One region of the Nitrincola salilacus genome, then DNA from elsewhere that is predicted to be linked to it. Evidence: predicted binding sites of a transcription regulator. Region 1 holds the regulator's gene; each other region holds the start of a gene.
The links. The regulator sigma-54, encoded in region 1, starts transcription at its own class of promoters, with help from an activator protein. The targets are predictions, from matches to a motif close to TGGCACNNNNNTTGCTNT.

Region 1 (7,407 bases):
GACCACGGCAAATATCATCGACAGCAGCGGCAGACACATGAAGCCTGCCCAGAAGCGTGGCGCAATGATTCTGCGCAAGGGGTCTACACCGATCATCTCGAGACTTGCCAGCTGTTCGGTCGCTTTCATCAAACCGATCTCTGCCGTCAGCGCAGAACCGGCGCGTCCGGCAAACAACAATGCCGTCACAACGGGTGCCAGCTCACGCAACAGGCTCAGGGCAACCATCTGACCGACTGCCTGCTCCGAGCCATAATCAACCATGATTGTATAGCCCTGCAGACCCAGCACCATCCCGATAAATAATCCGGACACCACTATGATCACCAGAGACAGCACACCCACAAAATAGATCTGCTTGATCAGCAATGGCAACATCACCAGAGGCTGGGGCTTCGCGACCAGTGCATGCATCAGTATCTGGCCGGACCGCCCGAAAGCGGCCACCTTCGACAGGGTTTTATGCCCAAGTCGCTGTATTCGATCTATCATTTAAGCTCCCCACCCAACAGATCTTGCATGAAATCAGGTGCGGGATAATGGAATGGCACAGGCCCATCCGGCAATCCCTGCACAAACTGGCGCACCTGTTCTGAATCGACTTCACGCAGCATGGCGGGCGTCCCGTGTGCTGCCACCTTGCCATCAGCCAGAATATAGATGTAGTCGGCAATCGACAGAGTTTCCTGAATATCATGCGACACGATGATGCTACTATGCCCCAGCGCCTGATTAAGCCGTTTAATCAGGTTTACCAGGACAGCCATTGCAATCGGATCCTGCCCGGCAAAAGGTTCGTCATACATCACGATATCAGGATCCAGTGCGATGGCACGAGCCAGGGCAACTCGACGCGCCATACCGCCTGACAGCTCTGCCGGCATCAGATGAATCGCCCCACGCAGACCAACCGCCTGAAGCTTCATCAATACGATATCGCGGATCATCGCATCTGGCAGGTCGCTGTGAACACGCAACGGGAAGGCGACATTGTCAAATACACTCATATCAGTGAACAACGCGCCACTTTGAAACAGCATACCCATGCGCTCACGCGCCCTGAACAGCTCATTGCGCCCCATGCGGGAGATATTATTGCCTTCGAGCAATACCTGGCCACGCTCCGGTGCAAGCTGTCCACCGATCAGTTTCAGCAAGGTGGTTTTGCCGCTGCCGGAAGGCCCCATGATAGCGGTGACTTTGCCACGCGGTATTGCGATGTCCACACCATCAAAAATGACACGTTCACCCCGCGAAAAGGTGAGTTCCTGTATATCGATAATTATGTCACTGAGCATGGTCGAAGCCGCAGCCTGTGAGGTTTCCGCTTCCATTCTGGCAATACCCTATCAATCACTGTCAACAAAGCCGCCCAATATATCATTTGCCAACACAAGTTAAAATGAGGTTCAGATTACCGCCTCGCCTGACCACACGATGAGATGAGTGGTTTCAAAGCATGACAGCCAGAACTGAACCTGAACTGAAGATCGCACAGCGATTGACCCCCTTTACCAGACAAAAGTTTCAACCTGACCGACATCCGTACGGGAATTGGAGTGAATTCAACAAATCCGATACGATCTGAAGCTGAGCTGGGTTAAACTTGTCGGCCATGAGACAAATGCTCCTGAGGAGCTGCCGATTCAAGCCAAGTGAGAGGCGAACCGATACTGCATGACAGAATTCAACTTTCTCGAAACCGGAAAACGCACAATAGAGATTGAGCGAGAAGCCGTTGATCTCCTGCTGAACCATCTGAATGAAACATTTGTACACGCCTGCGAGCTATTGATGCAGTGCAAGGGCCGTATCATTGTGACCGGCATGGGTAAGTCCGGCCATATCGGCAACAAGATCGCCGCCACACTGGCCAGCACAGGAAGCCCGGCATTCTTTGTTCACCCTGGCGAGGCCAGCCATGGCGATCTCGGCATGTTCACCGGTCAGGATGTCGTGCTGGCAATTTCCAACTCAGGTGAAACATCCGAGGTCGTGACCATACTGCCTCTGATCAAGCGGATGGGGGCCCCTCTGGTCAGCATCACGTCCAACCCCGAGTCAACTCTGGCCAGAACAGCTGACATCAATCTGCATGTTCCTATTGAGCGCGAAGCCTGCCCGCTCAATCTTGCACCGACTTCCAGCACAACCGCACAATTGGTGCTCGGCGATGCGCTGGCCATTGCGCTGCTTGAAGCTCGCGGCTTCAGTGCCGAAGATTTTGCCATCTCTCATCCGGGTGGAAGCCTGGGTCGACGACTGCTGTTAAGGGTTGAAGATATCATGCACAGTGGCGATGACATCCCGCGCGTGACGATCTCGACACCGATCCGCGAAGCCTTGATGGAGATCACCCGAAAACGCCTGGGAATGACCGCCGTGACGGATGACAACGGCGTACTCAAGGGTATTTTCACCGATGGTGACCTCAGACGTACTCTGGATCAGGAGATAGATCTCAAGCACACGGCCATCATCGATGTCATGACAGTGGGCTGCACAACCGTGCAGGCCCATGCGCTGGCTGCCGAAGCACTGAAAGTGATGCAGGAGCGCAAGATCAACGCGCTGTTGGTCACTGATGCTCTGGGGGTCCCGATCGGCGCACTCAACATGCATGACATGCTGAAAGCGGGAGTGATCTGATGACACATGATCTTTCCACTGCATTGATCAACCGCCTTAAATCGGTTCATCTGGTCGCTTTTGATGTCGATGGCATCCTTACCAATGGCCAGCTTAATTTTCTGGCTAATGGACAGGAGATCAAGTCCTTTAATACGCTGGATGGGCTGGGCATCAAGCTGCTCCATCAGGCTGGACTGGAAACTGCAATTATCACAGGTCGCAGCTCACCTCAGGTTGAGCTGCGTGCCAAGGCGCTCGGCATCACCTACCTGATGCAGGGACGCGAAGATAAGCTGGCCGCATTGAAAGAGATCTGGACCGACACCGGACATTCTGCCGCTACAACCGCTTATATAGGGGATGACTTGCCGGATCTGTCTGCCATCATTACAGTGGCCTTTGGCGCAACCGTCCCTGATGGCCACGCCCTGGTACGCCAGGAAGCTGACTGGTGCACCAGCCGTCGTGGTGGAGAGGGAGCTGCTCGCGAGTTCTGTGAAATCATTCTTGCCGCACAGGGCAAGCTGCAGGCGCTTTTCGAGGAGTACCGCTAAGTGTTTTCATCGATTCGTCTGCGCATTCTGCTGGCGCTGCTGATCATGGTACCCTTACTGTTGTTCTGGGGGTTCTTCGGCATCCCGACCGAAACGTCATCAGAAAGGCCTCCCCTGCCAGATGAAGTGGACTTTTTCATCCGTGATGCCCGCATACAGCTATTTGGTGTTGACGGTCAGTTGCAACAGGAGATCACCACTCCCTTGGTGCAACACCTGCCAGGCCTGGAACAGGTGCAGATGATGACACCTGTGCTGACCCAGAGTCGAGCAGACGGATCGGTGCTCGAAATCATAGCCGATGAGGCCTGGATGCTGGACGATGAAAGCAAGATTGAACTTGCAGGGGATGTACAGGTTATTGATAATCCTGTACAAGGCACACCCATTATCATGACCACAAGCGTTCTGGCCCTGTTTCCACCACAGGACTTCGCTTCGACAGAAGCAGCCGTAACTCTTACAGATGGCCAAAGCCGCACAGATGCCATTGGTATGCAGGCCTGGTTCAGTGAGCGACGTGTTGAGCTGCTATCAGAGGTAAGAGGTATTTATGTCAAGAATTAAACAAGTGGCACTATTGTGCCTGAGCAGTTGCTTGCTTCTGGCAAACGCTGCACACGCCCTGCCGAGCGACAAAGATGAACCTATCTACATCAGTGCAGATCAGGCCAGCATGAATGAGCAGACAGGCGTTACCATCTACAGTGGCCGCGTTGAAATACGTCAGGGCAGCATGCTGCTGCTGGGAGACCGTGTAGAGCTGCGTCGTTCATCCGATGGCGAAATTGAACGCATCATCTCAACCGGCACCCCTGCTGAGTTCCATCAACAGCACCGCGAGGGGCAGCCACTGACCAAAGCTTACGGCCAGAACATGAATTACCACGTTACACAGCAGCAGGTCACCATCACCAATCAGGCCCGTGTGGTTCAGGGTAACGACAACTTCACCGGCGAACGTATCGTATACAACATGGATCAGGCGGTTGTGGATGCATTCGGTAGCGAAAGTGGTGGGCAGCGTGTTGAAATGGTCATTCAACCCAGAAGCAGTGGAAACTGATTATGGCAATGCTTGAAGCACTCCATCTGGCCAAGAGCTACAAAGGCCGTCAGGTTGTGCGTGATGTATCACTCAAGATCAGCCAGGGAGAGATCGTGGGTCTCCTCGGCCCCAACGGCGCAGGCAAAACCACCTGCTTCTACATGATTGTCGGTCTCGTGGCAGCGGATGAGGGCCATATCCGTATCAATCAGGATGATGTCACAGGCATGCCGATGCATGGCCGTGCACAGCGAGGAGTCGGTTATCTGCCTCAGGAGCCCTCGGTTTTCAGAAAGCTCAGTGTACGTGATAACCTGATGGCAATTCTGGAAACACGCAAGGAGATGAGCAAGGCCGATCGTGAAGAGCAACTGGAAGCACTGCTGCAGGAGTTTCATATCACGCACATCCGCAACAGTCCCGGTATGGCGCTGTCGGGTGGCGAAAGGAGACGCGTCGAAATTGCCCGGGCACTGGCAACAGAGCCCACCTTCATACTGCTGGATGAGCCATTTGCCGGCGTTGACCCCATTTCGGTCAATGATATCAAGCAGACGATTCGCCATCTGCAGAGTCGCGGTATAGGAATTCTGATCACCGATCATAATGTCAGGGAGACACTCGATATCTGTGAACGCGCTTACATTGTCAGTGAAGGAGCCATCCTCGCAGAGGGAGATCCCGAGACAATCATGGCGAATAAGCAGGTCAGATCAGCCTATCTGGGCGAACAGTTCAGGCTATGATGACCACTATCCACCGTCTAACCTCAAGTGATAATACTGGCATATGAAACAAGCGCTACATCTCAAGATTGGCCAGCATCTCACGATGACACCTCAGTTGCAGCAGGCGATACGGCTGCTGCAACTGTCGACGCTTGATCTGCAGCAGGAGATACAGCAGGCGCTGGAAAACAATCCACTGCTGGAGGTCAGCGAAGAGGAGCATGAGCCAGAGACCGCGTCGATAGAGGAATCCTACGACACCTCTTACGAAGATGCGCACGAAGACAGCTATGACAGCAAAAGCTACGATGAGAAGGATGAGTTTCAGCCATCCGGTAACTCAGAGATTGTCAGCAAGAGCAATACGGAGAGTACTGACAGTCGGGCCGAGAGTGATGACAGTTTTGACGGCCCGGATACCGACAGTGAATGGAGCGAACAGATCCCCTCTGAACTGGCTACAGACAGCAGTTGGGATGACACATACCAGCAGCAGAGCAGTAGTGCATCATCCGACGACTGGCCAGACAACGAGAATGATACCCGCGAAGACACCCTGCAGGACCATCTGAACTGGCAGTTAAATCTGACGCCAATGAGCGATGCTGATCGCATGGTCGCTGAAGCCATCATTGACGGCATCGACACCGATGGCTACCTGAAGGTTTCAACCGAAGAACTGCTCGAGCAGTTCAAAGAACAGGAACCTGATTATTTTGGCGATGCCGAGCTGGATGAAATAGAAGCCGTTCTGCATCGTATCCAGCAGTTCGATCCTCCCGGCGTAGCGGCTCGCGATCTCAGTGAGTGTTTGATCATCCAGCTGCGACAGTTTGGATCCTCGCTACCCTGGGGCAAAGAAGCGATAAAGCTGGCCTCGGATCATCTGCCGCTTCTGGCAAGCCACGACTATCGAAGCCTGATGCGTAAACTGCGCGTCAAGGAAGATGATCTGCAATCGATCATCTCACTGATTCAGTCACTGAATCCGCGCCCGGGCTCCAGCATCATCTCCAGTCAATCTGAATATGTGATCCCTGATGTCATTGTCAGCAAGCACCGTGACGAGTGGATTGTTACCCTGAATCCTGACACCTCGCCAAAACTGCGCATCAACACTCAATACGCAGATTTGATCAGAAGGGCTGACAACAGCGCCGATAACAACTATCTTAAAAGTCATCTACAGGAAGCTCGCTGGTTCTTGAAGAGCCTTCTCAGCCGCAATGACACACTACTGAAGGTTGCCAGCGAAATCGTCGAAAGACAGCGAGATTTTCTGGATTTCGGTGAGGAGGCAATGAAGCCCATGGTGCTACACGACATTGCGGAAGCTGTTTCCATGCATGAGTCCACCATTTCCAGGGTCACCACGCAAAAGTTCATACATACACCGCGCGGCATCTTCGAGCTCAAATATTTCTTTTCCAGCCAGGTCACGACTGCTGACGGTGAAGGCGCCTCCTCCACCGCTATTCGTGCACTGATCAAGAAGCTGGTTGCAGGTGAAAACAGCGCAAAACCACTGAGTGACAACAAGATCGCTCAACTGCTGAAAGAACAGGGCATTAACGTCGCAAGGCGAACTATCGCAAAATATCGCGAAGCGCTGAGCATACCACCTTCTAATGAGCGCAAGCGTTTGCTTTAATAACAAACAGGCACAGAACAAACCTTATCGTGCCTGACAACAAGGAGAAGCCTTATGCAGATTAATATCACTGGCCATCATGTAGAGCTGACTGATGCACTGACCGAATATGTGCATGCGAAATTTGAAAAGCTGGAGCGCCATTTCGATAACATTACCAATGTTCAGGTTATCCTCACTGTTGAAAAAACCCGCCAGAAAGCAGAAGCTGATGTACATCTAGCAGGTGGAGAACTGTTTGCGACAGATGAACAGGATGACATGTACACCGCAATTGATGGGCTGGTTGATAAACTTGATCGGCAGGTTATCAAGCACAAGGAAAAAATGAAGTCTTTCAAATAACCCACTAACCAAGACCGACATTACCCTATGCATATCTCCGAGCTGCTGACCGAATCCAGAACACTATGCCACATGGATGCGGCCAGCAAGAAAAGAGTCCTCGAACTGGCCAGCGATACCCTCGCTGCCCAGATCGAAGGACTGGAAACTGAAGAAATCTTCAGTGGTCTGCTTAATCGCGAAAGACTCGGTAGCACCGGGATAGGTGATGGTGTGGCAATTCCGCACTGCCGCCTTCCCGGCTGTGAACAAGCGCTGGCGCTGCTCATAACACTTGAGCAACCCATCGACTTCGATGCGATCGACAACCGACCGGTTGATCTGTTGTGCTGCCTGCTGGTACCGGAAAATGAAGCCGCACAACATCTTCAGACTCTGGCCAGCATTGCCGAACTTTTCAGCAACAGCGATGTGCGTGAAACTCTGCGCAACTGTACCGACAGTCACTCG
Region 2 (7,407 bases), 960 kb from region 1:
TCTCAAACATATGATTCTGGCTGCGATCGAGGAGTTTCCACATATTCCTGTCTGCATGCATCAGGATCACGGTACCAGCCCTGCTGTCTGCCAACGCTCCATTGCGCTGGGTTTCTCGTCGGTGATGATGGACGGATCACTCGGTGAAGATGGCAAAACGCCGACAGACTATGACTACAACGTCGATGTGACCCGTCGCACGGTCGAGATGGCGCATGCCTGTGGCGTATCGGTCGAAGGCGAATTGGGTTGTCTGGGATCACTGGAAACCGGGCAGGCGGGTGAAGAGGACGGTATCGGAGCGGAAGGTACGCTGACACATGATCAGATGCTGACCGATCCCGATGAAGCTGCTGAATTCGTCAAGGCGACTCAGGTCGATGCTCTGGCGATAGCGTGCGGTACCTCTCACGGTGCGTACAAGTTCTCACGCCCACCGACCGGGGATATTCTGGCGATCGATCGCATCAAGGCGATTCACGCACGGATTCCAGAAACTCATCTGGTGATGCATGGTTCTTCTTCCGTTCCGCAGGAGTGGTTGAAGGTGATCAATGAATTTGGTGGCGAAATTCCTGAAACCTACGGTGTGCCGGTTGAGCAGATTGTCGAAGGTATCAAATATGGCGTGCGTAAGGTCAATATCGATACTGACCTGCGTCTGGCCTCAACGGGGGCAGTGCGTCGTTTCATGGCTCAGAATCCCTCTGAGTTTGACCCACGCAAATTCCTGAAAGAGACAATCAAGGCGATGAGCGAAATCTGTATTGATCGCTACGAAGCCTTTGGTACGGCAGGTCATGCCAGCAAAATCCGAGCGCTGTCTTTGGAAACCATGGCTGATCTGTATGAGTCAGGTAAGTTGAACGTAAAAATCAACTGATTAACCCTGCAGACTGGCGGGATATGCCCGCTGGTCTGCCCTCCTTGTGATTCTCTTTTTTTATTCTCTGCGCATATGATGTATCGGTAATGCCCGATTTAAGGGCTTTTTTGTTTTGCAGTGCACCAATCTTGTACTTTTTTTACAAATAGAGGTGTATTTTCATCATCAGATGCGCTAATTTCTTATTAGCTTCATTCACTAAGTATAAGTAGAAAAGCTGCATAAATACTCGTTTCGGGTTTGTCGGAACAGATCGTAAGAATCTGGCCTGGTAATTGCTAACTGTTAATCGAGTGTTTATGCGCAACATGATCCTGTTGCGTAAAAACAATAATATAAAAAGTCATGGGAGATATGGCATGAAGAAGATTGCAACACTAATCGGCGCTGCTGCAGTACTGACTGCATCTGCTGGTGTGAGTGCTAACACACTCGAATCCGTTAAAGAACGTGGTGCGTTGCAGTGCGGCGTGAGTGACGGTCTGGCAGGTTTCTCAGCAACCGACAGTGCCGGTCGCTGGCAGGGTTTGGATGCTGATTTCTGTCGTACTGTTGCTGCCGCTGTTCTCGGTGATGCTGAAAAGGTGAACTTTGTGTCACTGACTGCAACTGAGCGTTTCACCGCGCTGCAGTCCGGCGAAATCGATGTGCTGCCACGTAACACAACCTGGACACTGACGCGTGACGCATCACTGGGTCTGAACTTCACTGGTGTGAACTACTACGATGGTCAGGGCTTCCTGGTCAGCAAAGATCTGGGTGTTTCCAGCGCCAAAGAGCTGGATGGCGCATCTGTCTGCATCTCCTCCGGTACCACAACCGAACTTAACCTGGCTGATTACTTCCGTCTGCATGGCATGACTTACGAGCCAGTTCTTTATGATACGTCTGATCAGACTATCTCCGGTTTTGAAGCAGGTCGTTGCGATATCCTGACTTCCGACCAGTCTCAGCTCTATGCTCTGCGTATCGGTATGGCTGATCCAGACAGTGCTGAAGTACTGCCAGAAGTGATCTCCAAAGAGCCTCTGGGCCCTGTTGTTCGTCAGGGTGATGATCAGTGGTTCAACATCGTGAAATGGGCACTGTTTGCTCAGGTTAACGCTGAAGAGCTGGGCGTGACCTCTGCGAATGTTGATGAAATGAAAGAGTCCAACAACCCATCCATTCAGCGTCTGCTGGGTACTTCTGGCAACATGGGTGAGCTGCTGGGTCTGGGCAACGATTGGGCCTACAACATCGTGAAGCAGGTTGGTAACTATGGTGAGCTGTTTGAACGCACTGTAGGTACAGGTTCACCGCTGAACATTGCTCGTGGTCAGAACGCGCTGTGGACAGACGGTGGTCTGCAATACGCTCCACCTATCCGCTAAATTCAAATACTTAGCACGATAGTTGGATCAGACCGGGAGCTCAGGCTCCCGGTTTGGGTTCTGTCTGTATAATCTGTCGGACAAAATGCCGACAGTGTAAAAGAGGCACTCTTCCCTCTATGAAACCGAAAAATAATACTGGCCTTCTCAGGCTGGTGTATAACCCAACCGCCCGAAGTATTTTCTACCAGGTGGTGATTGTTGGTCTGCTGCTCTGGTTCGTTCTGAACATAGTCGGCAACGTCATGACCAACCTTGATCAGCGCGGCATCTCTACAGGCTTTGGTTTTTTGAGCCAGCCTGCTGGCTTCGGTATCTCACAATCCCTGATTGAATATGATGAAACCTTCACTTTCGGCAGAACCTTCTTTGTCGGCCTGCTGAACACTCTGCTGATTTCAGCAATGGGTATCATCACTGCTACTATTCTGGGAGTGTTTGTTGGTATCAGCCGTTTGTCGCCCAACTGGCTGCTGCGCAAGCTGTCGATGGTTTACATCGAAATCCTGCGTAACATCCCGCTGCTGCTCCAGATATTTTTCTGGTACTACGTTGTATTGCAGGCGATGCCCAGACCAAGAGACAGTCTCTCTATCGGAGAAGCGATCTTTATCAATGTCAGGGGGATCTCAATGCCCAAGCCTGTACCCGATTCGGGGTTCGGTATCTATGTGGCCTTGATTGTTGCTGCCATTATCGGTGTGATTGTGCTTGCCCGCTGGGCGCACAAACGGATGATGGATACTGGTCAGCAATTCCCGACCTTCTGGGCCTCCACTGGCATCCTGCTGGCGACCTTGATTATCGGGTTCTTCCTGACAGGTCGACCCATTGATCTCGATTATCCTGAGCTGAGAGGTCTGAACTTCCGTGGTGGTATGACCTTGTTGCCTGAACTGATAGCACTGTGGTTTGCACTGACTATCTATACAAGCACCTATATCGCCGAAATCGTTCGTTCAGGTATCGAATCAGTATCACATGGTCAGACAGAGGCTTGTCGTGCATTGGGTTTGAATGAAGGTCAGCGTCTGAAGCTGGTTATTCTCCCTCAGGCGATGCGCGTCATGATCCCACCGATGACCAGTCAGTATCTTAACCTGGCGAAAAACTCCTCACTGGCGACCGCTATCGGTTATCCGGACCTGGTATCTGTCTTTGCCGGAACAACCTTGAATCAGACCGGTCAGGCGATCGAGATCATCAGTATGACCATGCTGGTCTATCTGACGATCAGTCTGTCAGTATCGGCATTCATGAACTGGTTCAACAGGCGCATGGCGTTGGTGGAGCGTTAAGATGACTGAATTTACTCCAAAACCTGCGCGTCCCGCACCGCTGAGCGAAGTCGGCCTGGTGGGCTGGATGCGGAAAAATCTCTTCTCGAGTATCCCTAACGGGATCGTAACGCTGATTGGCATCTATGTTATCTGGCAAGCACTTTACTGGGTTATCAGTTGGGGCCTTGTAAATGCTGACTTTCTGGGTAATCACCGTTCCGATTGTGATAGTGGTGGTGCTTGCTGGGTATTTATCAGTGTGCGCTGGAATCTATTCATGTATGGATTCTATCCTGAAGATAGCTACTGGCGTCCGAACCTGGCGTTTATCCTGCTGATCGGGTTTCTGATCTGGTTGAGTGTGCCGCGTCTGCCTTTCAAAAAGGTTGGTGCAATACTCTCCATCACGGTCTTTCCGGTTACGGCTTACATTCTGCTTTATGGTGGTTTGGGGCTGGAAGTGGTTCCCACTCACCGCTGGGGCGGTTTGATGCTGACGCTGGTGCTGGCACTGATCGGTATTGTGGCAGCGATTCCGATAGGGATACTGCTTGCTCTGGGGCGTCGCAGCACCAATATGCCGGCAGTCCGTCTGGTCTGTGTGATCTTTATCGAGTTCTGGCGTGGTGTACCACTGATCACCATTCTGTTCATGGCGTCGGTGATGTTGCCGTTGTTCTTTGCTGGCGGCACGGATGCGGACAAGCTGATGCGTGCGTTGATCGGTATCATCATGTTCCAGTCCGCCTACATGGCTGAAGTGGTGCGCGGTGGTCTGCAGGCGCTGGGCAAAGGTCAGTATGAAGGTGCGGATGCGCTGGGTCTGAGCTATTGGCAGAAGACCAATCTGATCATTTTGCCACAGGCATTGAAAATCATGATTCCGGGCATAGTGAATACGCTCATCTCCCTGTACAAAGATACCAGTCTGATTTTGATTATCGGTCTGCTCGATGTTCTTGGGATGGTGCGCCAGGCACTGGCTGACCCGGCTTGGCTGGGATATCCGGCAGAAGGCTATATTTTTGCCGCCTTCATGTTCTGGATATTCTGTTTCAGCATGTCGCGCTACAGTGCCTATCTGGAGCGACGTCTCAACACCGGCCATAAAAGTTAAGTGGAGTCGTGGTCAATGACTACTGAAGATAAGTTTGTAATTACACTCAAGAATGTAAACAAGTGGTACGGTGAGTTTCACGTTCTCAAAGATATCAATCTGAACGTCAAGATGGGCGAGAAGATTGTTATCTGTGGACCTTCCGGTTCCGGAAAATCAACCATGATCCGTTGTATCAACCATCTTGAAGAGCATCAGGAAGGTGATATCGTCGTTGATGGAGTGCTTCTGAACAATGACTTGAAGAACATTGGTCAGATACGCAAGGAAGTCGGGATGGTGTTCCAGCACTTCAACCTATTCCCGCACCTGACGGTTCTGCAGAACTGTACATTGGCACCTATCTGGGTACGTAAAATGCCGAAGAAGGAAGCTGAAGCGATTGCGATGCAATTTCTTGAGCGAGTCAAAATTCCTGAACAGGCCAATAAGTACCCCGGCCAGTTGTCCGGTGGTCAGCAGCAGCGTGTGGCGATAGCACGCAGTCTGTGTATGAACCCGCGTGTCATGCTGTTTGATGAGCCGACCTCAGCGCTTGATCCGGAGATGATCAAAGAGGTGCTGGATGTCATGGTGCAACTTGCCAGCGAAGGGATGACCATGCTCTGCGTGACGCATGAGATGGGATTTGCGAAGAAGGTTGCAGATCGCGTTTTGTTCATGGATGCAGGTCAGATTGTCGAAGAGAACGAACCGGAGGAGTTTTTCAATAACCCTCAGTCGGATCGTACTAAACTCTTCCTCAGCCAGATTCTCGGTCACTGATCGAGAGCCTCACCGCAAAAAAAGGCAGCTCTTGAGCTGCCTTTTTCATTTCTACTACCAATGACCCCGGCATATCAGTCGTGTTGGACCCAGTGAATGCTTGTCAGGTGATTCAATGGTGAAATTTTCACGTAGACTTGATATAAGTTCTGGGCGCGGACTGGTAACGACCCAACTGGTAACGACCCAACTATAGGAACTCCACTCTTGGTCGTAACTCAAACGACTGATCAGGGATTGTTCGCTTTCTGACGTTCGGGTTATGAGCATGTTAATACGACAGCCATGCTACAGAGGCAGACTATTGAAGATTTTAATACTGAAACTCACTACCCTGCTGGGTCTCGCAGCAATGCTTGTGGCGTGTGGTAATGAAGCACCAGCCCGAACAGGTTCTGCGCCTGCTCGTGAACATCTTGTTGAGGTACATCGTGCCGAATTGGTGAATGCAGCCATTGAGCGCGTGCGTACAGGCTCACTGCGAGCCAAAACTGAGGTCAAACTATTTACACAAGAGGAGGGGCGTATTACGGCGTTGCCTTTCTATCCAGGAGACAGCGTCAAGCAGGGTGAAATGGTAGCGCAGTTGGATGATGCTTTACTGACGGCACAGCTGCAGCGGGCACGAGCAGAACTGGCACAGGCAAGACAGGATCTGGAGCGGGTGAAATCAATGGCACAGCGTAATCTGGTTTCTACAGAAGAGTTGCTGCGACGTGAAACGGAGCTTGAATCTGCACGCGCCGAAGAGGCTATTCTGGCAACCAGGATTGGCTATACCCGAATGCTGGCACCTTTTGATGGCGTTGTGACCGAAAGACTGAGCGAGATTGGCAATATAGCTCAGCGTTACACCCATTTGCTGACGCTGGCTGATCACAGCACGCTGATCGCGGATGTAACCTTATCAGAACTGGTGTTGGCCAATCTGGCCGAGGGCTATGCGGTGCAGATTACCATTGATGCTTTGGGAGGTGGAGGGCGTTTTGCAGGCATCATCAATCGCATATATCCCAATGTGGATCCCATAACCCGACGTGGCCAGATAGAGGTGGCGCTGCATCCAGTTCCGCCGGGTGCAAGGCCGGGTCAATTGGTCCGTGTAAACCTGTCAAGTACGTCGGGTGAGCGCCTGCTGGTGCCGTTCATTGCATTGAGATTCGATCAGGTTGAGTATATGTACGTAGTGGGTGAAGATGCATCAGTGGTGCGCAAGCCAGTGGTAACCGGACTACGGATTGGTGATCAGGTTGAGGTTCTTCAGGGAGTTGATCCGGGCGATATGATTGTCACACGTGGTTTCCTCGGTTTGACCGAAGGGCGTCAGGTTCGCGTGGTGACACCTCTTTCAGAACGTCAGGAAACCTGACAGGAGCACAGCAATGGCCAGAACACCTCTTCGACATGGTTCAGGTTTGGCCGGTTGGTCAATAAAACACCCTGTCGGTGTCTGCATGATTGCGCTTGCCGTGGTGATTCTTGGCCTGTTCAGTCTGGGGCGGCTCTCTGTTGATCTGTTGCCTCGGCTGATCTATCCCGAAATAAGGGTCAGTGTGATCGATCCCGGCGTTCCTGCTCCGGTCATGGAAGATCGGATTACCCGTTATCTGGAGGAGCAACTGGCTGTGACCGAGGATCTGGTCAGTATTCAATCTTCAACGGGTGTCGGTCGATCCTCGATTGATCTCTCTTTTCCCTATGGTAAGGACATTGATCTGGCGTTGCGTGATGCCAGTACCCGGCTTGATCGGGCACGGCGTTTCCTGCCTGACTCGATTGAGCAGCCGACTATCTTCAAGCGAGACCCTGCGCAGATCCCCGTATTGGAGTATGCCATCAGTTCAGCGCTGAAAGATCCTGTCGAGTTGCGCAGTTGGACAGATGATGTTTTTTCTAAATGGTTTATCAACCTGCCGGGGGTGGCTGCCGCAGAAACCGGCGGTGGCCTTGAGCGGGAGATACAGATTCTGCCGGATCAGCAGCGAT
Region 3 (7,407 bases), 720 kb from region 1:
AAATGCGGTATGCGTGGGAAATGAAATAGACGGTTGGCATAATAATATCCTTATTAGAAAATCATCCTTTAGGGCAATCCAGCCCCTGTTTGCGCAAAAGCCTACTGACTTTTATTGCCTGGATCAAGGGTATTTATCCAGTTACCAACTTGGATCCGTGATTTCACTGGCAACTGCTTGTATGTGCAGGCATATCCCGAAGGTTTTGGGTGAGTGTATGCCGCAGGGATGCGGCATTTAAGCCTACAGGGACGTATTCACGGCGTCTCACCCAAGGCCTTCGGGATATCTCACGGATTCACGATCAAGATACGGCATGAAGCGGCCAGTGAAACATCTGCTGCCGCTTCATGTCTGTATGGAAGCTGTTTCAGCTCTGTTGTTGCTGGGTGCTTATTTTGCCTGAACATCCTTGATTGCTACATAAACACCATCAGACGGTCAGATACTGTTTAACCAGTTGATCATCCAGTCTGTCCATCCCCCCCTGCGCCACCTTGCGCCCACGGTCCAGAATGCAGAAGTGATCACCCACTTTGCGGGCAAATGGCAGTTTCTGCTCCACCAGCAGTACCGTCAACCCCATCTCCTGATTCAGGCGGCGAATGATATCGCCAATCTCCTGCACCACATTCGGTTGTATCCCCTCGGTCGGTTCATCCAGAATCAGCAGCTGCGGATTGACCACCAGTGCGCGGCCGATCGCCAGTTGTTGTTGCTGCCCACCGGACAGGTCCCCGCCACGCCGATGCATCATCTGCGCCAGCACCGGGAACAGCTCGAAGATATAGTCCGGAATACGGCGCTGCCCTCGCGGCAATACCGGCAATCCGATCTGCAGATTCTCCTCTACTGTCAGCAGAGGGAAGATCTGGCGCCCCTGCGGGACATAGCCGATGCCCATTCTTGGCCGCTGCTCCACCGACTCTTTCAGCATCTCCTGTCCCTGAAGCTGAATTGAACCGGAACGCACCTTCTGATGCCCCATGATACATTGCAGCAACGTTGTCTTACCCACACCATTGCGCCCCATCAGCACGGTACAGGCCTTCTCGGGGATGGTCAGATCCAGATCCCACAGGGTATGACTTTCACCATAGAACTGGTTGAGTCCGGTTATGCTCAGCATCATTTATTCTCCCACTTATTCGCCAAGATAGACCTCAATGACCCTGCGGTCATTCTGCACCTGCTCCATGCTGCCCTCAGCCAGCACACTACCCTGATGCAATACGGTCACGGTACGATCACGACCTGCCAGTTGACGCACAAAGTCCATATCATGCTCCACCACCACGACAGAGTGCCGCCCTGCCAGCGAGATCAGCAGCTCGGCGGTGCGATCCATCTCCTGATGGGTCATGCCTGCCACCGGCTCATCCACCAACAACAGTCGCGGTTGCTGCATCAGCAGCATGCCGATCTCCAGCCACTGTTTCTGTCCGTGCGACAGGCTACCGGCCCGACTCTCACGCTGCTCCTGCAAAGCGATCAGCGTCAGCACCTCTTCGATACGATCGCGCTGCTCACCATCCAGTTTTGCGCGCAACACCGAGAAGACAGCACGCGGTGAGGGCATCGACAGCTCCAGATTCTCCCAGACACTGAGAAACTCGAATACGGTCGGTTTCTGAAACTTGCGTCCGATACCTGCCTGCGCAATCGCGGGCTCATCCAGATCCAGCAGATTGATGGTCTGACCGAACCAGGCCGACCCTGTATCGGGCCGGGTCTTGCCGGTGATAATATCCATCATTGTTGTCTTGCCGGCACCGTTGGGCCCGATGATGCAGCGCAGCTCGCCATCGCGTACATAGAGGTTCAGGTCATTGATGGCCCGAAAACCATCGAAACTGACCGACAACCCCTCCAGATAGAGCAGTATCTGCTTATCCACATTCAGCGCCGGCTGTTCAGCCGGGCGCAGAAAGGAGAACACCTGATCGCGGTTTTTAACTTCCTGCAGCAGCGACTGACTCATACCGCCTCCTTACGTCGCAGCAAACCGGTCACACCACGTGGCAACAGCAAGGTAACCAGAATAAAGATCGCACCGAGGGCAAACAGCCACACCTCCGGCAGCTCGGTGGTGAACCAGGTTTTGGCATAATTGATCATCAGTGCACCCACCACGGCGCCATACAACGTGGCTCGGCCACCCACCGCCACCCACACCACCACTTCGATCGAGTTCAGCGGCGAAAACTCATTCGGGTTGATGATGCCAACCTGCGGCACATAGAGCGAGCCCGCTACACCTGCCATCATTGCCGACAGGGTGAATACCCAGAGTTTGACGTTCTCGACCCGATAGCCGAGAAAACGTGCCCGCGACTCAGAATCACGCACCGCGACACAGACCCGCCCTAGACGACTCTGAATGATGTAGCGACTGAGCAGATAACCCAGCATCAGCGCCACGGCCGAGGCGATGAACAGTCCAAGACGCGTTTCATTCGACTGCAGACTGAAGCCGAGGATATCCTTGAAATCGGTCAGGCCGTTATTGCCGCCAAAACCCATCTCATTGCGGAAAAACGCCAGCATCAACGCGAAGGTCAACGCCTGAGTGATGATCGACAGATAGACTCCGGATACCCGTGAGCGGAACGCCAGTGCGCCGAATACGAATGCCAGCAGCCCAGGTACCAGCATCACCATTGCGACAGTGAACCAGAAGCTGTCAAACCCCAGCCAGTACCAGGGCAGGCTGTCATAGCTCAGAAACACCATGAAATCAGGCAGTTCAGGGTGGCCATAGACACCCCGCTCACCGATCTGGCGCATCAGGTACATCCCCATCACATATCCGCCCAAAGCAAAGAACGCGCCGTGACCCAGCGTCAGGATACCGAGATAGCCCCACACCAGATCCACCGACAGCGCCAGCAGTGCCAGGGTCAGATACTTGCCCAGCAGTGCCACGGTATAGGTGGGTATATGCAACGGATGATCGGATGGCAGGCCATTCAACAAGGGCACTGCGATGATCGCCAGTAGCAGTATCCCCAGCAGTATCTGGCCGCCGCGGTCTTCTCGAATCAGCTTCCACAGCATCTTTTAACCCTCCGCCGCTCGGCCACGTTGCGGAAAGAGACCGCGTGGACGTTTCTGGATAAACAGAATGATGAACACCAGCACCAGGATTTTCGCCAGTACGGCACCCGCCCAGGGCTCCATGAATTTGTTGGCAACACCGAGGGTCATGCCTGCCACCAGTGTGCCCCAGATATTGCCGACACCGCCGAATACCACCACCATGAAGGAGTCGATGATATAGGCCTGCCCGAGATTCGGGCCGACATTGGTCAACTGTGACAGCGCAACCCCGGCAATTCCGGCCACACCGGAACCCAGGCCGAAGGTCATCATATCGACACGCTCCGAGCGCACACCCATGGCGCGGGCCATGGCACGGTTCTGTGATACCGCACGCACCTGCAGCCCCAGCGCTGTGCGCTTCAGGATCATCAGTAAGAGGAAGAACACCATCAGGCAGAAGAAGATGATATACAGCCGGTTCCAGGTAACGGAAAACACTGGGTTGAACTGCAACATGCCGCTCATCCATTCCGGGGTCTGCACCGTGCGGTTGAGCGGTGAAAAGATCGAGCGCACCGCCTGCTGCAGAACCAGGCTGACGCCAAAAGTGGCGAGCAGGGTTTCCAGGGGGCGGCCATAGAGAAAACGGATCACACCGCGCTCAATCGCGATGCCGACAAGCCCGGAGACAATGAACGCCGCGGGTACCGCCACCAGTACTGACAATCCAATATGGTTCGGCATCAACTGCTGGATCACAAAGGTGGTGTAGGCACCGATCATGATCAGCTCACCATGTGCCATATTGATCACCCCCATGACGCCGAAGGTGATGGCAAGCCCGATCGCGGCCAGCACCAGCACAGAGCCCATGCTGAGGCCGAAGAATACAGTTTCCAGTCCTCTGTAAAACCTGACCTGCTGATCTATCCCGACAAGCGCCTGCTCTGACAAGGTCTTCAGCCTGCTCTGCTCGGTCGTTTCTGCAAAACTGACCAGCGCAACACGCGCTCGAGGCTCCAGCGAGCCACCCAGCACACTGATCGCATCGCGTTGTGCCGCTTCGTCATCGCTGCTCAGTGTGTGGATCGCCAGCGCTACTGCCATCAGATCGCGGACTCGCGCATGCGTTTCAGACACATAGGCCTCACGAATCAGGGCCAGTGCATCCTGATCCAGATCACCCATCAGTTGCTGCACCGCGCCGACACGTACATCCACCCGCTCATGACTGAGCCCGGTCTGAGCCATGACGCGCCGGATCTGCGTGCGCTGCGCATTGTTGATCGCCACACGTCGATAATCACGTCGTTTTTCAATCAGGCTGGTTTCCTGACTCAACAGCGCCAGAGCCGGCAACCCTTCTGCTACATTATCAATGATATAGAGAAGATCATCGGTTCGATTGAAATAGAGACGGCTGTCCAGCAGCAGGGAGTAGATCTCCAATGCTCTGGAATGATTGGCTTGTGCCAACCGCTCAATCGCGACAGTTTTATCCGGGGCTTTGGGTGACACCAGCAGGGCTTGTACCTCAAGGAGGACCTGATCATCAGTCTGGGCTTGAGCTTGAGCCCCGACACTGACAAAAAGGCAGGCAAGGATCGCCCCACTGGCCATCAACCAGCGTATTATTCTGCTTGTCATAGGTGGATACCTGGAGCTGAAAAAAATCCTGACCGGTTGCCATCAACCGGACAGGCTTAAAGCAGCCAGTCGGTATTCAGATAACCTCTGAACCCTCAGGCTGCTGGCATGAAGATCAGAATGTCTGACCAGAGCAGGTTTTGGTCACAACATTGTAGTTACCGCACTCCAGGGGCTTGCGCCAGTCGGAGATGATGTCTTTTGATCCTTCCAGAAAGTCAGACCAGGCATCACCGACTACAGTACTGGGTGTTTGCCAGACTGTTGAAAACTGTCCATCGGATTGAATCTCGCCGATCAGTACAGGCTTCGTGATGTGGTGGTTAGGCATCATGGTGGCATAGCCACCCGTCAGGTTGGGAACAGTGACACCGATAATCGCTTCCTGAACAGCAGATGGATCAGTGGTACCGGCTTTGTTGACCGCCTCAACCCACATATTGAAACCGATATAGTGTGCTTCCATCGGGTCATTGGTGACACGATCAGTATTGCCGATAAACTCATGCCACTGATCTATAAAGGTGTCATTCTCTTCGCTGTCCACGCTCATGAAGTAGTTCCAGGCCGCCAGATGGCCGACCAGTGGCTCAGCATCGATGCCCGAAAGCTCCTCTTCACCAACCGAGAAGGCAATAACCGGGATATCTTCAGCGGAAACACCCTGTGCACCCAGCTCGCGGTAGAAAGGCACGTTGGCATCACCGTTTATGGTGGAGACCACAGCGGTTTTCTTGCCAGCAGAACCAAAACTGCGGATATCGGATACGATGGTCTGCCAGTCAGCGTGACCAAACGGCGTGTAGTTAATCAGGATATCGTCCTCTGCCACACCGTGAGATTTCAGGTAGGCTTCCAGGATGCGGTTGGTGGTACGTGGGTAAACATAATCGGTACCCGCCAGCACCCAGCGTTCAATACCAAGATCATTCATCAGGTAATCAACGGCTGGAATCGCCTGCTGGTTCGGCGCTGCACCGGTGTAGAACACATTACGGGAAGACTCTTCACCCTCATACTGAACCGGGTAGAACATCAGGCCATTCAGCTCTTCGACAACCGGCAGTACCGATTTACGTGAAACAGAGGTCCAGGCACCAAAGATCGCCGCCACCTTATCACGCTCCAGCAGTTCACGTGCGCGCTCAGCAAACAATGGCCAATCAGACGCTGGATCCACGACCACCGCTTCAAGCTGCATACCCAGCAGACCACCTTTCTTGTTCTGCTCTTCAATCAGCATCAACATGGTGTCTTTCAGTGTGGTTTCACTGATCGCCATGGTGCCGGACAGCGAGTGCAACACACCTACTTTGATGGTATCTGCGGCCTGCGCTGTGATAGCTGCAATTGACAGAGCAAGGGTACATGAAGCCGTTACCAGTTTACGTTTCATCTGTTTCATCGGTTAGTCCCCGTTATGTTATTAGAAAAGCGAAGTAGAACTCTGTATCTGAACTCTGTATCTGAACCCTGTATTTAAAACCCGTACATAAAACCTGATTGCTGAGTGCATTTGTGCATTGACAAAGCAGTTTTCATACCAGATTTTCAGATCACTGATTTACAAGGATTAAACAAGCGTATCGAACAGATGGGCAATGCCATTCACAGGTGGGAAGTGCCATTTTGGTGCGCGCAAAAAATTGAAAGCCCAAAATGGGTGCAGGTTATTTTGCATACAGCCCAGCAGGGTACACAGGCAGGCAAAGTGGCGTTGATATGCTACAATCCGCACCGAATCGCGGCACGATGCTCTCCTGTCTCAGCATCCTGCTTTCATTACGTTATCAGCCCCGGATTTACGATCTGGTCTGCTGGAGAGGTTTTTGAATGTCCAATATTGTTGTTTGCGCACTGTACAAGTTTGTCACCCTCGAACATCATCAGGCGCTGCGCCAACCCCTGACCCAGTTGATGGAAAAGCACGCCATCCGAGGCACCCTGCTTCTGGCCAGCGAAGGGATCAATGGCACCGTTGCCGGTACACGTGAAGCGATCGATCTGCTCAAAGACTGGTTCGCCAGTGATGAGCGGTTCAGCGGCATCGACTACAAGGAGTCTCTGGTTGATTCCCAGCCGTTTTATCGCAGCAAGATCAAGCTCAAGAAAGAGATTGTGACCATGGGCGTGGAGGGGATAGATCCGAAGCAAGTGGTCGGCACCTATGTTGAGCCCAATGAATGGAACAGCCTGATCTCAGACCCTGAAGTACTGCTGATCGATACACGCAACAGCTATGAAGTGAAGATAGGTACCTTCAAGGGTGCGATCGACCCTGAAACATCCAGTTTCCGCGAATTCCCGGATTATGTTCGCAGCAAGCTCAATCCCGAACAGCATCAGAAAGTGGCGATGTTCTGCACTGGCGGCATTCGTTGCGAAAAAAGCACTGCTTTTCTCAAAGAGCAGGGATTTGAAGAGGTTTACCATCTGCACGGTGGCATTCTGAAATATCTGGAAGAGGTGCCGGCTCAGGAATCACTGTGGGAGGGTGAATGCTTTGTGTTCGATAATCGCGTGACCGTCAACCACGACCTGACACCGGGTAACTATGAGCTCTGTGCAGGCTGTCGCTCTCCTCTGTCTGTAGAGGATCGTACCAGTGAGCATTATGTTCAGGGGATCTGCTGTCCGCATTGCCATGACAAACTCACACCTGAACAGAAGCAGCGCTTTGCTTCACGCGAGCTTCAGATACAGCTGGCAAAGGAGCGC
Region 4 (7,407 bases), 1.1 Mb from region 1:
CTAATACGGCTGGCTGCTATACGGCACAGGATGCGGTGCGTACCTGTAAGCTGGCGCGAGAGCTGATGGATGGGCATGATCTGGTCAAGCTGGAGGTGCTGGGTGATGAGAAAACCCTGTATCCGAATATTGTTGAAACCCTGAAAGCCGCCGAAACTCTGATCAAGGATGGATTCAAGGTGATGGTGTACACCAGTGATGATCCCATTGTTGCAAAAGAGCTCGAAGCGATGGGCTGTGTCGCGGTGATGCCCCTGGGCTCCCTGATTGGCTCTGGGCTGGGCATCCTGAACCCGCATAACCTACGTATCATCATGGAAGAAGCAAAAGTGCCGATCATTGTTGATGCTGGCGTCGGCACCGCCTCTGATGCTGCTATTGCAATGGAGATGGGTTGTGCCGGTGTACTGATGAATACGGCCATTGCCGCCGCCGGTAAGCCGGTGCTGATGGCTTCTGCGATGCGTCTGGCGGTGGAAGCGGGCCGTGCGGCCTATATTGCCGGCCGCATGCCGCGTAAGGCCTATGCCAGTGCATCCTCGCCTCTGGATGCAACCCTGATTAACCGTTAAGGCTGATATTGTCTGATATGAGTGAAGAGATAGAGCAGAAGAGCCTGCGTTCGGTACGCAGTTTTGTTATCCGTGCGGGCCGCATGACCGAAGGGCAAGAGCGCGCGATGCAGGAGAACTGGCCAGTGTTCGGGCTGGAACTGAGCGCCGGGATGCAGGACTTCAGCCAGGTGTTCGGGCGCGATGCGGATATCGTGTTGGAGATAGGCTTTGGTATGGGGGCTTCACTGGCCGAAATGGCTCGCCTCATGCCGCAGAAGAACTTTATCGGTATCGAAGTGCATCCACCGGGTGTCGGCCGCCTGCTGTCGCATGTGCGCGATGAAGAGATCGGCAACATCCGCGTCTATCGCGAGGATGCGCTGGAGGTGCTGGAGAAATGTGTCCCGGATGCCTCACTGGAAACGGTTCAGCTGTTCTTTCCTGATCCCTGGCCGAAGAAACGCCATAACAAGCGTCGTATCGTGCAGCCAGCGTTTGCCGATCTGATCAGGCGCAAGCTCAAACTGGGCGGTCAGTTCCATATGGCAACCGACTGGGGGCCCTACGCCGAGCACATGATGGAAGTGATGAGTGCTGCCGAGGGCTATGAGAATCAGGCCGGAGAAGGGCAGTACTCACCACAGCCGGAATGGCGCCCGGTGACCAAGTTCCAGAAGCGTGGTGAAGATCTTGGCCATGGCGTCTGGGATCTGATTTTTGTGCGGACTGCCTGATCTTGCAGCAGCGACACATGAGCTTCTGAAACTAAAAGCGGAACCCCAGGGTTCCGCTTTTTGCTTATTAAGAGCCTGTAAAACTGTTAACCCTTGTTACGATCACCGCAATCGCCCTTCATGCCTCTTTTACCATCACGATCACCGCCTTTGTGCCATTGGCTGCGCTGTTCATCCATCTTTTCCAGCTGCTCTGGTGTCAGAATATCGGCCAGCTGCGCGCGCATCTCACTACGCATCTCTTCGCGCTTCTCCATGCGTGACTCATGCTGCTGTTTCCAGTTTTCCCGCAGTTGTTCAACCTGCTCATCGCTCAGCTCAAGACGTTCCTGCATCTTCTGCAGGTGACGCTCGCTGCGATCACCGTGTTTCCCCTCATTTGCAAGTGCGATGCCAGAGACCATCATACCTGCGATCAGTAGTGCGATACCTGCTTTGAATGGCTTTTTCATGTTGATGTTCCTTATGTGTTGCTGTTGATGTGATCAGTATCGCGCAGTGCAATGCAAAGTAGGGTTATCAACAGGTAAAGTTAGGTAAAGTCGCCTCAACAGGGTCGAAATGGCGGTATTATGCAGCGTAACGGAGGATGCGATGAATCAAGAGCGCTTACTGCTGGTGGATGATGACCGGCAACTGTCTGCAATGCTGGCAGATTATCTGATACACGAGGGCTATCAGGTGGCAACTGCCGCGGATGCGGATGAAGCCACTGCACTGCTGAGTCAGCCGGATCAGTTTGATCTGCTGGTGCTGGATATCATGATGCCGGGGCGCAGTGGCCTTGAACTGCTGCAGAGCCTGCGTCCGGCGCTTCAAGTGCCGGTGATCATGCTGACTGGCCGAGGTGATGAGATAGACAGAATTCTCGGGCTGGAGATGGGGGCAGATGACTATCTCGCCAAACCCTGCAACCCCAGAGAACTACTGGCACGGATAAGGGCCGTATTGAGACGTGCGCAGTATAGCGAACAAACAAACAAACCCCAGATATTGGAGATGCAGGGTATCCGATTGGATCCGGGCAGACGCGAAGTCAGGGTAAACGATGAATTGGTGGAACTGACCAGTGTCGAGTTTAATGTCCTGGCTGAGTTGATGCGTAAAGCCGGTGAAGTGCTGAGCAAGGAGCAACTGACCGAGCGGGTACTGCATCGTAAGCTGACCGCCTATGACCGGGCGCTGGATGTGCATGTCAGCCGTTTGCGGCAGAAACTGGCGCGACAGCATGAGGACGCCCCGGAGTTGATCAAAACGGTGCGCGGCCAAGGGTACCAGTTTATCCGGGGTGAATCATGAGATGGTACCAGCATCTGTTCTGGAAAATATTCATCTCGACCTGGCTGTTCAGCTCAATCACCATGGGGTTGCTGATATATGGTCTGATGACAGTCAACGAGCGCAGACATGGTCGGGATCTTTACGAAGAGAGGTTGTTGAGCCAGGCTCAAACGCTGATTGAGCGATATGAATCGGGTGACTCTTCCAGTCGATCCTCGCGGAATGAGGGGCACAGGCGGCAGCGCTTTCCACTGCAGATTCTGGATGTCGAAACCGGGCAGCGTCTGATCGAGTTGAGGCGACCTTTACCAGAGGGTCCAAAGGTACGCCTGGTATACGAGTCTGACGCCGGTCGGCAGTATCAGATACTGGCTCCTATGCCGGATGATCAGTTCCACTTGCAGCGCCTGCTGCAGTTCGGCGCATCGCTGCAGATGATCATGGTGGCGGTTGTAGCCGCGCTGGTGGCGTTGTTGACCAGCTTTCTGGTTGTGCGCCCTGTCAATCAATTACGACAACATGCGCGTGCCCTGCATGATCAGCAGAACCTCAGCACACGAGCAGAGGGGCACCTCAGCTCACGCAGGGATGAGATAGGCGAACTGGCGCGTGAATTCAATCTGATGGCTGCCTTTGTGGAAAAAACGCTGACAGGGCAGCAGAGGCTGCTCCAGGATGTGTCACATGAGCTTCGGGCACCGCTGGCGCGTTTGCAAGTGGCGGCCGGACTGGTCGAGCAGCAACTCGGAGGAAGTCATCGCAGCATTGATCAGATCAATCGAGAGTGTGAACAGCTTAACCATCTGATTGAGGAACTGCTGTCCTTGTCTCGGCTGGAGCAAGAGTCCGGTCAAGTGGAGCCTTGCCATCTGATGCCAATACTGGAGTCTCTGGTCGCTGATGCGCAGTTGACCCACCCTGAGCATGAGGTGTTGTTCAGTATTGATCCACCTGGCCTGAGTTGCTCTCTTAACGAGGCGCTGTTGCGTCGAGCGCTGGGCAATGCACTGGGGAATGCGCTGAAGCACACACCAGTCGGATCTCTTGTCGAGATTTTGGCACGCCACGATGGTAACCATCTACTGCTTAGTGTTGTGGATAACGGGCCGGGTGTGGATAAGTCTCTGCTGAAAACCCTGTTCAATCCGTTTGTCCGTGGTCAGCATAACCCGAGCGATGGTTATGGATTGGGTCTGAGTATTCTGCAACGCGCCGTTCAGCATATGGGAGGTAGCGTCAATGCGACGAATCGGAGCGAAGGAGGATTTGAGCTGGCGATGAAAATACCGGCCAGACTTGCCTGATAACAGTTGGCCGGTGATGGCGAGGCTCTGATGATTCGAGCCTCGCTGTGAATATTTAAAGCTGTGAATGCTCAGGTCTGTGAAGGCTTAGATCTGAAAATGCTTAGAGCGCGTCTGGACCCGTTTCGCCGGTACGGATACGGATAACCTGCTCCAGCGGCGTTACAAATATCTTGCCGTCGCCGATCTTCGAGGTGTTGGCTGTCTTGCTGATCGCCTCAATCACGGCATCGAGCATATCATCATCGACTGCCACTTCGATTTTGACCTTGGGCAGGAAGTCGACGACATACTCTGCTCCACGATACAGTTCAGTATGGCCTTTTTGCCGTCCGAAGCCTTTGACCTCGGTAACGGTGACACCCTGGATGCCGATATCAGACAAGGCTTCACGGACATCATCTAGCTTGAATGGTTTGATAATCGCAGTGATCAACTTCATGGTTTTCTCCTCAAAACCTGCAGTCATGGATAATGCCACGTCTGAATAAAAAATGCCCGAACTCAGTACCGAACTCAGTCCCGAACTCTGCGGGGGATGAATTCAAGTATACCTGTAACCTGTAGACAACGCATAGCACAGCGACAACGCAAAAAAGGAGCCCGAAGGCTCCTTTTAATTCAAGATCAGTAACTTACTTTTTAGCTGTAGCGAATTCAGGATAAGCTTCCATACCGCACTCAGCCAGATCCACACCGTCGTACTCTTCCTCTTCAGTGACACGGATACCCATTATGGCTTTCAGCACGATCCAGACGATCAGGCTGGCAATGAATACCCAGGCGAAGATGGCAACGATACCCAGAATCTGTGCACCGAAGGTGGCATCAGAGTTGGTCAGCGGTACTGCCAGCAGACCCCAGATACCGACCACGCCGTGAACGGAGATGGCGCCGACAGGATCGTCGATTTTCAGTTTATCCAGTGTCACGATGGCACCGACCACAATTAGACCACCAATAGCACCGATGACGGCTGCGCCTAGCGCTGTAGGAGCCAGAGGTCCAGCCGTAATGGCTACCAGGCCAGCCAGTGCACCGTTAAGTGCCATTGTCAGGTCCGCTTTTTTGAACCAGATGCGAGCAAAGATCAGAGCTGCAATGACACCGGCGGCGGCTGCAGCATTGGTGTTGACGAACACCTGAGCAACGTTGTTGGCAGAGTCGATATCAGACATCTTCAGCTCGGACCCGCCGTTGAAGCCGAACCAGCCCAGCCACAGGATTAAGGTACCCAGAGTTGCCAGTGGCATGTTGGCACCGGGGATCGCATTGATCTGGCCATCTTTACCGTACTTGCCTTTACGAGCACCCAGCACGATGACACCGGCCAGCGCTGCAGCAGCACCTGCCATGTGGACGATACCGGAGCCTGCATAGTCAGAGAAGCCTGCTTCGCTCAGGAAACCGCCGCCCCAGGTCCAGTAGCCGCTGACTGGATAGATAAAGCCGGTCATGACGACAGCGAAAGCCAGGAATGCCCAGAGCTTCATGCGCTCGGCAACGGCACCGGATACGATCGACATGCAGGTGGCAACGAATACAACCTGGAAGAAGAAGTCAGAACGCATGGAGTAGTAAGGGCCATCTTCGTCGCCGGCCAGAACCGCATCGACACTGTTCTCATCACCGATCAGTCCGCCCAGGCTTGGCAGAATGCCACCGGCGTCGGAGCTGTACATGATGTAGTAACCGCAGATCAGATACATGGTGCAGGCAATCGCATAAAGTGCGACGTTTTTGGTCAGGATCTCAGTGGTGTTCTTGGCGCGGACCAGACCGGCTTCGAGCATCGCAAAGCCTGCCGCCATCCACATGACCAGTGCACCGCAGATCAGGAAATAAAAGGTATCGATTGCGTAGGCGAGATGTGCAACATCTGCTGCCGTTGCATAGATGAGTTCTTCCATTGTTCAGCCCTCCAGCAGGCGAAAAATCGTCATAAGGGTTATTAAAGTGCGTCGTGTCCGGATTCACCGGTACGGATGCGGATAACCTGTTCAAGTGGGGTGACAAAAATTTTGCCATCACCGATCTTGCCGGTCTGAGCGGCTTTGCTGACCGCTTCAACGACCTGGTCGACCACGTCGTCTTTCACGGCGGCATCGATGCGAACCTTTGGAAGGAAATCAACGACATATTCCGCACCACGGTAGAGTTCTGTATGGCCTTTCTGACGACCGAAGCCTTTGACTTCTGTGACAGTGATACCTTGGATACCTATCTCGGAGAGCGCTTCGCGCACATCATCGAGCTTGAATGGCTTTATGATTGCTGAAACCAGTTTCATCGTTCAGTCCCTCTTTAAAGTAAAAGACCGAAACCAGTCGGACAGGTGAGTACCAGCTGATTTCGCTTGCTTGGTCTAAGCGAAAGCCGTGCCAGAAAAATAAAATATATATAAAACAATAAGATAACTATTTCATATCAAAGTGAATGATAGATATTGGTGCAGACAGGTGGCAGGTGTGGTTAAAAACTGTGCACTCGCTTCTATTGTGCTCTATTTTGGTGCGCTGTTGTTCGGCAACCTAATGGGCGCACTTTTGATGTGTGGTCGCAAAGTCACGTCCAGTCTCCCGTTTGGGAGTTCTCCTTTGTAATATCACCTTATGCACGCCGCAGCATAAGCTGAATCCATCTGTTGTCCCTCTCTCTCCACCTTATCCAGTATCAATCTATCAAAAATATATATTGATTATTCTTTATCTTATTAACGCAAATCAAAAATATAAAAAGATAATCTGTTATAAGCAATTGATCTAGTGGGGTATGCATTTTTTATTCTTATAAAACAATGTGTTACGCAACCAAGGTGGCATTGCTGAAGTGGTCTGAAATTATTTATTTTTATCATATATTTCAATGAGTTATGAGTCGTAAATTGTTGTATTTTTATTGTGATTTATCATAATTTATTTTATACTATTCATAGTAGTTAAATGATAATTCAAATAAGGATTAAGATGATGCAAGAGCGAGAAATAAGGCTGCTTTTTAAAGCAGGCGTGTTCGAATCGTGCCAGGCGATCCCTATTTCGATGTCACGGGGCTGGACGTTGAAATTCATCACAAGAGATCAGGAAGTGGTGATCCTGAATCTTCAGCGCTCTAACAGTGAGCGTGAGTTCAAGAGTCTGGATGGTGCAGCAGCGGTGGCGCGGCGAGTCGGATTTGACTGGTTGAATGTGCAGATAGGTGACCTGAAATGGCGCGAGAAGGTCTCTTGAGCGGGGGAACCTGAACAGAGGGGGCTGATCAGAAAACTCTGGTCAGAAAGTGTTGCCTGTCATGGAAGTGGTTTATAGTAATCAGTTCATACAGGCAGGAGGACAAAGATGATTCAGAACAAGCTCGTCGAAGGGCTGTCGGAGCAGATGACGCAATTGCTCAAAGGTGTGCGTGGATTACCTGGGCAGGAGCAGGTTGAACAGCAGATGCAGTTCCTGCTGCAAGGTGCGTTCAGCCGCCTGGATCTGGTCACGCGAGAAGAGTTTGATGCCCAGAGTGCGGTGCTGGCCAGAACGCGTGCGC

Region 2: a site for sigma-54 is predicted at 1,151-1,168, ahead of ACK3CJ_RS20645 (amino acid ABC transporter substrate-binding protein). Genes of this name have one in related genera too.
Region 3: a site for sigma-54 is predicted at 6,218-6,235, ahead of urtA (urea ABC transporter substrate-binding protein). Genes of this name have one in related genera too.
Region 4: a site for sigma-54 is predicted at 6,240-6,257, ahead of glnK (P-II family nitrogen regulator). Genes of this name have one in related genera too.

Annotation. Positions count from the first base shown of each region.
Region 1 is NZ_CP176580.1:3,524,143-3,531,549, forward strand. It holds gene mlaE (lipid asymmetry maintenance ABC transporter permease subunit MlaE) at 1-492, opposite strand, end outside; gene ACK3CJ_RS16300 (ATP-binding cassette domain-containing protein) at 489-1,298, opposite strand; gene ACK3CJ_RS16305 (KpsF/GutQ family sugar-phosphate isomerase) at 1,678-2,649, shown strand; gene ACK3CJ_RS16310 (KdsC family phosphatase) at 2,649-3,185, shown strand; gene lptC (LPS export ABC transporter periplasmic protein LptC) at 3,186-3,752, shown strand; gene lptA (lipopolysaccharide transport periplasmic protein LptA) at 3,739-4,251, shown strand; gene lptB (LPS export ABC transporter ATP-binding protein) at 4,254-4,979, shown strand; gene ACK3CJ_RS16330 (RNA polymerase factor sigma-54) at 5,023-6,612, shown strand; gene hpf (ribosome hibernation promoting factor) at 6,667-6,957, shown strand; gene ptsN (PTS IIA-like nitrogen regulatory protein PtsN) at 6,985-7,407, shown strand, end outside.
Region 2 is NZ_CP176580.1:4,481,861-4,489,267, reverse strand. It holds gene fba (class II fructose-bisphosphate aldolase) at 1-883, shown strand, start outside; gene ACK3CJ_RS20645 (amino acid ABC transporter substrate-binding protein) at 1,246-2,259, shown strand; gene ACK3CJ_RS20640 (amino acid ABC transporter permease) at 2,379-3,557, shown strand; gene ACK3CJ_RS20635 (amino acid ABC transporter permease) at 3,559-4,656, shown strand; gene ACK3CJ_RS20630 (amino acid ABC transporter ATP-binding protein) at 4,672-5,421, shown strand; gene ACK3CJ_RS20625 (efflux RND transporter periplasmic adaptor subunit) at 5,726-6,790, shown strand; gene ACK3CJ_RS20620 (efflux RND transporter permease subunit) at 6,804-7,407, shown strand, end outside.
Region 3 is NZ_CP176580.1:4,247,640-4,255,046, forward strand. It holds gene urtE (urea ABC transporter ATP-binding subunit UrtE) at 434-1,129, opposite strand; gene urtD (urea ABC transporter ATP-binding protein UrtD) at 1,145-1,981, opposite strand; gene urtC (urea ABC transporter permease subunit UrtC) at 1,978-3,057, opposite strand; gene urtB (urea ABC transporter permease subunit UrtB) at 3,061-4,689, opposite strand; gene urtA (urea ABC transporter substrate-binding protein) at 4,805-6,085, opposite strand; gene ACK3CJ_RS19625 (rhodanese-related sulfurtransferase) at 6,523-7,407, shown strand, end outside.
Region 4 is NZ_CP176580.1:4,647,101-4,654,507, reverse strand. It holds gene ACK3CJ_RS21385 (thiazole synthase) at 1-572, shown strand, start outside; gene trmB (tRNA (guanosine(46)-N7)-methyltransferase TrmB) at 590-1,288, shown strand; gene ACK3CJ_RS21375 (Spy/CpxP family protein refolding chaperone) at 1,375-1,740, opposite strand; gene ACK3CJ_RS21370 (response regulator) at 1,883-2,587, shown strand; gene ACK3CJ_RS21365 (HAMP domain-containing sensor histidine kinase) at 2,584-3,873, shown strand; gene glnK (P-II family nitrogen regulator) at 3,977-4,315, opposite strand; gene ACK3CJ_RS21355 (ammonium transporter) at 4,509-5,783, opposite strand; gene glnK (P-II family nitrogen regulator) at 5,825-6,163, opposite strand; gene ACK3CJ_RS21345 (hypothetical protein) at 6,840-7,103, shown strand; gene ACK3CJ_RS21340 (accessory factor UbiK family protein) at 7,212-7,407, shown strand, end outside.